One region of the Psychrobacillus sp. FSL K6-4615 genome, then DNA from elsewhere that is predicted to be linked to it. Evidence: a T-box and tRNA genes for the amino acid it is inferred to sense, from the RefSeq annotation. Region 1 holds a T-box; the other holds one or more tRNA genes.

Region 1 (3,469 bases):
ATTAAAGAACCAAGCCGCCTATCAAGAAAAAGTCTTTTCGCTTCTTGAAAAAGATAGTTACTTATACGGCACGAAGTTAGGGCAGTTTCCTTTTAATGCAGCTGATTTTGAATATGACCCTAATAGCTTAGAAAATATAAGATTCAAAAAGATGGAGTATTCCTTAAACGATCAAATACATTCCTCTGCATATCATTTTCAAAAAGGAGACAAGGTTTTAGTAACAGAAGATAAGGTAAAGTTAAGGTTAAAGCCCGGATCTTCATCCATTCAAAAGCAATTAGTAAAGAATTCTACCTTAACAATTGAAGGTGATTTCATTTTTGATCAATCTTTGACAAGTTTAAACCAGTTTGTATGGTACCCAGTTAAAACAGAAGATAAAAAGTTAGCAGGTTATATCTCCTCTGCGTATATTACAAAGAAATTAGATGTATCCGCTGTAAGAGTGATGTGGGGAAAAACAGAACTCAAATTGGGGCAAATAGGTAAAGTTACTATTTTATCTAATACAAACTTGGTCAAAATGGAAAGTAACGGATCATTGACTACGGTACGTCCTATGAAAAAAGGAGAGGAATACCGAGTTTATAGCTATAAGAGCAATCATGGTGGTTTATACGGTGTAGGTAATGGAAGTTTTGTTCAAAAGTCCGCTAAAGTAAAGTATGAAACACCATCTAAAAGAAAGTTAGCATTACTTGCAAAATAACTAAAGCTAGTCGTCGATGTAATTAGATTGTCCAAACTACCCGGAAGTAATGAAATCTCTTTATATAAAACCAAACGAGTAGAATATGAGTCAACTAGTTATGAAAATTTGAATGCCACTTAATCCATTAAACTATACATGGGATTAAGTGGCATTTGTTTATTTTGATAAAGCTAATTAATACAATCATGACAACTCCACTTAAATATTAGCCCTTTCTGTGAAGAATAAGCGCAAATTAGTGTACTATCTCCTCGGGGAATTTATTTGTTTTTTTATTTTTTCCATTTCAGATGTTAAATAATCAAGTTGTTTCTGCATATTTTTACTATTTCCATTGTTGCCATTTTCACTTTGTTCCTGCCGTGCCTCTTCTATAGCTAATACGGATGCCATCGTAGCAAGAACATCGCCAAGCGTAGTGATTGCCCCTGCGATGACAGCGAGTTTAGCGCTTTGGCTATCTGTTTGGTGGTTTTGACTATTTTGATTTTCATGGAATAAAAAGTTTTTATTTTTATCCAAGTCGTTAACCTCCAATAATTTACACTTACCTTTTGTGCTCATTATATTCATAGTGTGGTTTTTGGTGAAAATTTTTTAGTTGCTTCTGAGGAACTTGTGTAAGTTGGATAAGCGAGTGGAGTGATTCAATCGACGGGACCAATGATAAGTATTTATAAAATTTGAACGATGGTGTTGACGCAATTTTGAAAATACTGTACTATATGTAAAATCATAAAGTTAAATTCGTTGATGAAGAGAGTAATCGATGCACAACTGCGGAAGCGAGTTAGGGACGGTGGGAGCCTAATACAGAAGATCGATGAAGCGCACTTCGGAGAAATGTCCTGAAATGGAGTAGGGAAAATCGGGGAAGATACCTCGTTACGAACGTAAAAGCGGTCACATTTGTGGCAACTAGAGTGGTACCACGGGAATATAGCTCTCGTCTCTTATAAGAGACGAGGGCTTTTTATATTGGAGGAGAAAATATGAGCCTGACATATCAAATTGCAACTATCATTTCGAATGCTTTAGAAAATGAATGGACTGTAGAGCAAGTGGAACAATTATTAGAAAAACCAAAGCAAACAAAACACGGCGATATGGCATTTCCTTGTTTTACATTAGCTCCTAAAATGCGTAAAGCTCCGCAGCAAATAGCGTTAGAGTTAAGTAAGAAGTTAGAGGATTATTTAATCACCAACATACAAGTAGCTGGAGGATACGTGAATCTTTTCCTCCATCAAGAACTAGTTACTAACCAAGTTTTACAAGCTATTACGACCGATTTACAACAGTACGGAAGTAAAAAGAAAGAGCATGAAAAAATTATCATTGATTTTTCCTCACCAAATATAGCAAAGCCTTTTTCAATGGGGCACTTGCGTTCAACTGTAATAGGCAACTCGTTAGCGAATATTACAGAGAAAAATGGGTACGAAGCTGTTCGTATTAACCACCTAGGAGATTGGGGCACGCAGTTTGGCAAGCTTATTGTCGCTTATAAATTATGGGGAAACCAAGACAAAATTCTTGCAGCACCGATTGCAGAGCTATTAAAGATTTACGTACATTTTCATGAAATGGCAGAAAAAGATGACTCGTTAAACGAACAAGCTCGTGCAGCCTTTAAATCGCTCGAAGAAGGGGATGAAGAAGCTCTAAACTTATGGAATTGGTTCAAAGATGCATCTTTAAAGGAGTTCCAACAAATCTATGAACTTTTGGGTGTTCGCTTTGATTCGTATGCTGGAGAAGCTTTTTATAACGATAAGATGACTAGTGTAGTAGACGGTTTAAAAGAAAAGGGATTGTTAATGGAATCTAACGGGGCGTTTGTAGTAGAACTCGAAGATATGCCCCCTAGTCTGATTACAAAGAAAGATGGGGCTACCCTTTATGCGACCCGTGATCTAGCAGCAGCTATCTATCGTCAACAAACATATCAAGCGACTAAGACGTTTTATGTTGTAGGAAATGAACAATCACTTCACTTTAAGCAACTATTTTCGGTACTTGAGAAAATGGGCTATGAATGGGCTAAACAGCTAGAGCATGTTCCATTTGGAATGATGCTGAAAGACGGCAAAAAAATGTCTACCCGTAAAGGTAAAATCATCTTGCTGGCTGACGTAATAGCGGATGCCATTCACACAGCAAAGCAAAATATTAATGAGAAAAATCCAACCTTAGAGGATAAAGAGGAAATTGCTCAGCAAGTTGGTATAGGAGCAGTTATTTTCAATGATTTAAAAAATGATCGCATGAATGATATTGAGTTTTCGTTAGAACAGATGCTTAACTTTGAAGGGGAAACTGGACCTTATGTACAATATACTAATGCTAGAATCTGTTCGTTGCTCCAAAAAGGCAACTTTAAGGCTGTAGAATTCAACTTTTCACCACTTGGAGATGAAACATGGCAATTATCCAACTACTCGAGGATTTTCCTGGAGTTGTAGAAAAAGCGTTTGCTTATGCTGATCCATCTCAAATAGCAAAGTATTGTTTACTACTATCGCGCCAGTTCAATAAATATTATGCGAATACCAAAATTTTAGCTAAGGATGAAACCACTTCTTCTAAGTTAACATTAGCGTTTTCGGTATCTATAGTTTTAAAGGAATGCCTACGTTTATTAGGTATGCCAACTCCTGAAAAGATGTAATGCAAGGTTGGAATAAGTACGGATATAATATTCAGCAACTGTATACAGTACTCTACAAAGACAAGCACGAACAATAGAACGAT
Region 2 (3,469 bases), 610 kb from region 1:
TTAAGTGATCCATTGGAGCCAACTTTAACTAAATTCGTGTCTGCAAGAATTGTTACTTTACCTATTTGCCCTTGTTTTAACTCTGTTTTTCCCCACATAACTTTGTTTGTAGCTGCGTCTGCTTGCATGTTACCTAAGCTTGTGAAGCCTACCGCTAGTACAAGTATGAGCATAACTTTACTAAATTTTTGAAACAACTATAACCTCTCCCTTCATTGGAAATTATATCATATTTTAAAACCACTATAAATATAACCTTAGGTTCATTATTCATGCGGTATCAATGGTCATTATGTTGTATACATTCTATTGACTGACCTTTCCATACATTGGCATAGAAAAAGAGAAAGGAATAAAATAAAAGTTAAAAATAAAAAAGGTAACCAATGATTGGTTACCTTTTTTTGAGTATGACCCCTACGGGATTCGAACCCGTGTTACCGCCGTGAAAGGGCGGTGTCTTAACCGCTTGACCAAGGGGCCAATATATGGCGGAGAAGGAGGGATTTGAACCCTCGCGCCGGTTGCCCGACCTACACCCTTAGCAGGGGCGCCTCTTCAGCCACTTGAGTACTTCCCCATATATGGCTCCGAAGGTAGGACTCGAACCTACGACCAATCGATTAACAGTCGATTGCTCTACCACTGAGCTACTTCGGAATAATGGTGGGCCTAAATGGACTCGAACCATCGACCTCACGCTTATCAGGCGTGCGCTCTAACCAGCTGAGCTATAGGCCCATTATTTTGGAGCGGGTGAAGAGAATCGAACTCTCATCATCAGCTTGGAAGGCTGAGGTTTTACCACTAAACTACACCCGCATTAAATGGTGGCTCAGGACGGAATCGAACCGCCGACACAAGGATTTTCAGTCCTTTGCTCTACCGACTGAGCTACTGAGCCTCTTCAATCTTAAAATAAAAGCTAATTGTTTAGGCTATATTTACAATTGATATGTATTAATATTATTAAATAAATGGCGGTCCCGACCGGGATCGAACCGGCGATCTCCTGCGTGACAGGCAGGCATGTTAACCGCTACACCACGGGACCATTTGGTTGCGGGGACAGGATTTGAACCTGCGACCTTCGGGTTATGAGCCCGACGAGCTACCACTGCTCCACCCCGCGACAATAAAATACTTAAGGATTATTATTACTTCCACAAACAATAAGATAAAAATGGAGGAGGAAGAGGGATTCGAACCCCCGCGCGGTATGACCCGCCTGTCGGTTTTCAAGACCGATCCCTTCAGCCGAACTTGGGTATTCCTCCAAGACATTGTTGGTGGACCTTGCAGGACTCGAACCTGCGACCGGACGGTTATGAGCCGTCTGCTCTAACCAACTGAGCTAAAGGTCCTTAAGATGGCGGCAGAGGGAGTCGAACCCACGACCTTTCGGGTATGAACCGAGTGCTCTAGCCAACTGAGCTACACCGCCATGATTTTCAAACTAATTTATAAATGGTGGAGCCTAGCGGGATCGAACCGCTGACCTCCTGCGTGCAAGGCAGGCGCTCTCCCAGCTGAGCTAAGGCCCCATAAATAATAACTGGTCGGGAAGACAGGATTCGAACCTGCGACCCCTTGGTCCCAAACCAAGTGCTCTACCAAGCTGAGCTACTTCCCGTTATATGGTGCGCTCGGCAGGACTCGAACCTGCAACCTCTTGATTCGTAGTCAAGTGCTCTATCCAATTGAGCTACGAGCGCAATGTTTCAAAAAAGTGGTGCCGAGGACCGGAATCGAACCGGTACGGTAGTCACCTACCGCAGGATTTTAAGTCCTGTGCGTCTGCCAGTTCCGCCACCCCGGCACTTTAGTGAATCTTTGGAGCGGAAGACGAGGTTCGAACTCGCGACCCCCACCTTGGCAAGGTGGTGTTCTACCACTGAACTACTTCCGCTCGGTTATTAAATTAAATGGTGCGGGTGAAGGGAGTCGAACCCCCACGCCTTGCGGCGCTAGATCCTAAGTCTAGTGCGTCTGCCAGTTCCGCCACACCCGCATACATAATTCACTGAAAAAGTGATGAGCCATGTAGGATTCGAACCTACGACCCTCTGATTAAAAGTCAGATGCTCTACCAACTGAGCTAATGGCTCGGAAAATGGTGCCGGAGAAAGGACTTGAACCCTCAACCTACTGATTACAAGTCAGTTGCTCTACCAGTTGAGCTACTCCGGCAGGAGTAAATATATGGTGGAGGATGACGGGCTCGAACCGCCGACCCTCTGCTTGTAAGGCAGATGCTCTCCCAGCTGAGCTAATCCTCCTGGGTAAGTTATGTATTTATTGCAAGCCCAGCGACGTCCTACTCTCACAGGGGGAAACCCCCAACTACCATCGGCGCTGAAGAGCTTAACTTCCGTGTTCGGTATGGGAACGGGTGTGACCTCTTCGCCATCATCACTAGACTTGAATAATTATTGAAAGACAAGTTTTATTATACCAACTCTGTAGAATATTACAAGAGTTATTTTTAAAAAATTTATTCTTTCAAAACTGGATAAACGACATTGTTACGTTAAACAAATTTGGTTAAGTCCTCGATCGATTAGTATTCGTCAGCTGCACGTGTCGCCACGCTTCCACCCCGAACCTATCTACCTCATCGTCTTTGAGGGATCTTACTTACTTGCGTAATGGGAAATCTCATCTTGAGGGGGGCTTCGTGCTTAGATGCTTTCAGCACTTATCCCGTCCACACATAGCTACCCAGCGATGCTCTTGGCAGAACAACTGGTACACCAGCGGTGTGTCCATCCCGGTCCTCTCGTACTAAGGACAGCTCCTCTCAAATTTCCTACGCCCACGACGGATAGGGACCGAACTGTCTCACGACGTTCTGAACCCAGCTCGCGTACCGCTTTAATGGGCGAACAGCCCAACCCTTGGGACCGACTACAGCCCCAGGATGCGATGAGCCGACATCGAGGTGCCAAACCTCCCCGTCGATGTGGACTCTTGGGGGAGATAAGCCTGTTATCCCCGGGGTAGCTTTTATCCGTTGAGCGATGGCCCTTCCATGCGGAACCACCGGATCACTAAGCCCGTCTTTCGACCCTGCTCGACTTGTAGGTCTCGCAGTCAAGCTCCCTTCTGCCTTTACACTCTTCGAATGATTTCCAACCATTCTGAGGGAACCTTTGGGCGCCTCCGTTACACTTTAGGAGGCGACCGCCCCAGTCAAACTACCCGCCTGACACTGTCTCCTACCCGGGTTACGGGTATGGGTTAGAATTTCAATACAACCAGGGCAGTATCCCACCGACGCCTCCTCCGAAGCTGGCGCTCCGGGCTCTAAGGCTCCTGCCTATCCTGTACAAGTTGCACCAAAATTCAATATCAAGCTATAGTAAAGCTCCACGGGGTCTTTCCGTCCTGTCGCGGGTAACCTGCATCTTCACAGGTACTATAATTTCACCGAGTCTCTCGTTGAGACAGTGCCCAGATCGTTACGCCT

The links. The T-box of region 1 lies ahead of argS (arginine--tRNA ligase). A T-box ahead of a tRNA ligase gene usually reads a tRNA of that ligase, here a tRNA-Arg.
Region 2: it encodes a tRNA-Arg, which carries the amino acid that the T-box ahead of argS (arginine--tRNA ligase) is inferred to sense. The anticodon was not compared.

Annotation. Positions count from the first base shown of each region.
Region 1 covers NZ_JBBOYQ010000001.1:1,874,245-1,877,713, reverse strand. The annotation lists gene MKX53_RS09155 (transglycosylase SLT domain-containing protein) at 1-712, shown strand, start outside; gene MKX53_RS09150 (hypothetical protein) at 959-1,237, opposite strand; T-box leader at 1,457-1,672, shown strand; partial or broken gene argS (arginine--tRNA ligase) at 1,708-3,386, shown strand.
Region 2 covers NZ_JBBOYQ010000001.1:2,482,058-2,485,526, forward strand. The annotation lists gene MKX53_RS12340 (hypothetical protein) at 1-197, opposite strand, end outside; tRNA gene MKX53_RS12345 (tRNA-Glu) at 412-483, opposite strand; tRNA gene MKX53_RS12350 (tRNA-Ser) at 490-580, opposite strand; tRNA gene MKX53_RS12355 (tRNA-Asn) at 586-660, opposite strand; tRNA gene MKX53_RS12360 (tRNA-Ile) at 665-741, opposite strand; tRNA gene MKX53_RS12365 (tRNA-Gly) at 749-822, opposite strand; tRNA gene MKX53_RS12370 (tRNA-Phe) at 829-904, opposite strand; tRNA gene MKX53_RS12375 (tRNA-Asp) at 979-1,054, opposite strand; tRNA gene MKX53_RS12380 (tRNA-Met) at 1,058-1,132, opposite strand; tRNA gene MKX53_RS12385 (tRNA-Ser) at 1,185-1,277, opposite strand; tRNA gene MKX53_RS12390 (tRNA-Ile) at 1,288-1,364, opposite strand; tRNA gene MKX53_RS12395 (tRNA-Met) at 1,371-1,444, opposite strand; tRNA gene MKX53_RS12400 (tRNA-Ala) at 1,469-1,544, opposite strand; tRNA gene MKX53_RS12405 (tRNA-Pro) at 1,557-1,633, opposite strand; tRNA gene MKX53_RS12410 (tRNA-Arg) at 1,639-1,715, opposite strand; tRNA gene MKX53_RS12415 (tRNA-Leu) at 1,731-1,819, opposite strand; tRNA gene MKX53_RS12420 (tRNA-Gly) at 1,835-1,909, opposite strand; tRNA gene MKX53_RS12425 (tRNA-Leu) at 1,927-2,011, opposite strand; tRNA gene MKX53_RS12430 (tRNA-Lys) at 2,036-2,108, opposite strand; tRNA gene MKX53_RS12435 (tRNA-Thr) at 2,115-2,190, opposite strand; tRNA gene MKX53_RS12440 (tRNA-Val) at 2,204-2,279, opposite strand; rRNA gene rrf (5S ribosomal RNA) at 2,305-2,420, opposite strand; rRNA gene MKX53_RS12450 (23S ribosomal RNA) at 2,541-3,469, opposite strand, start outside.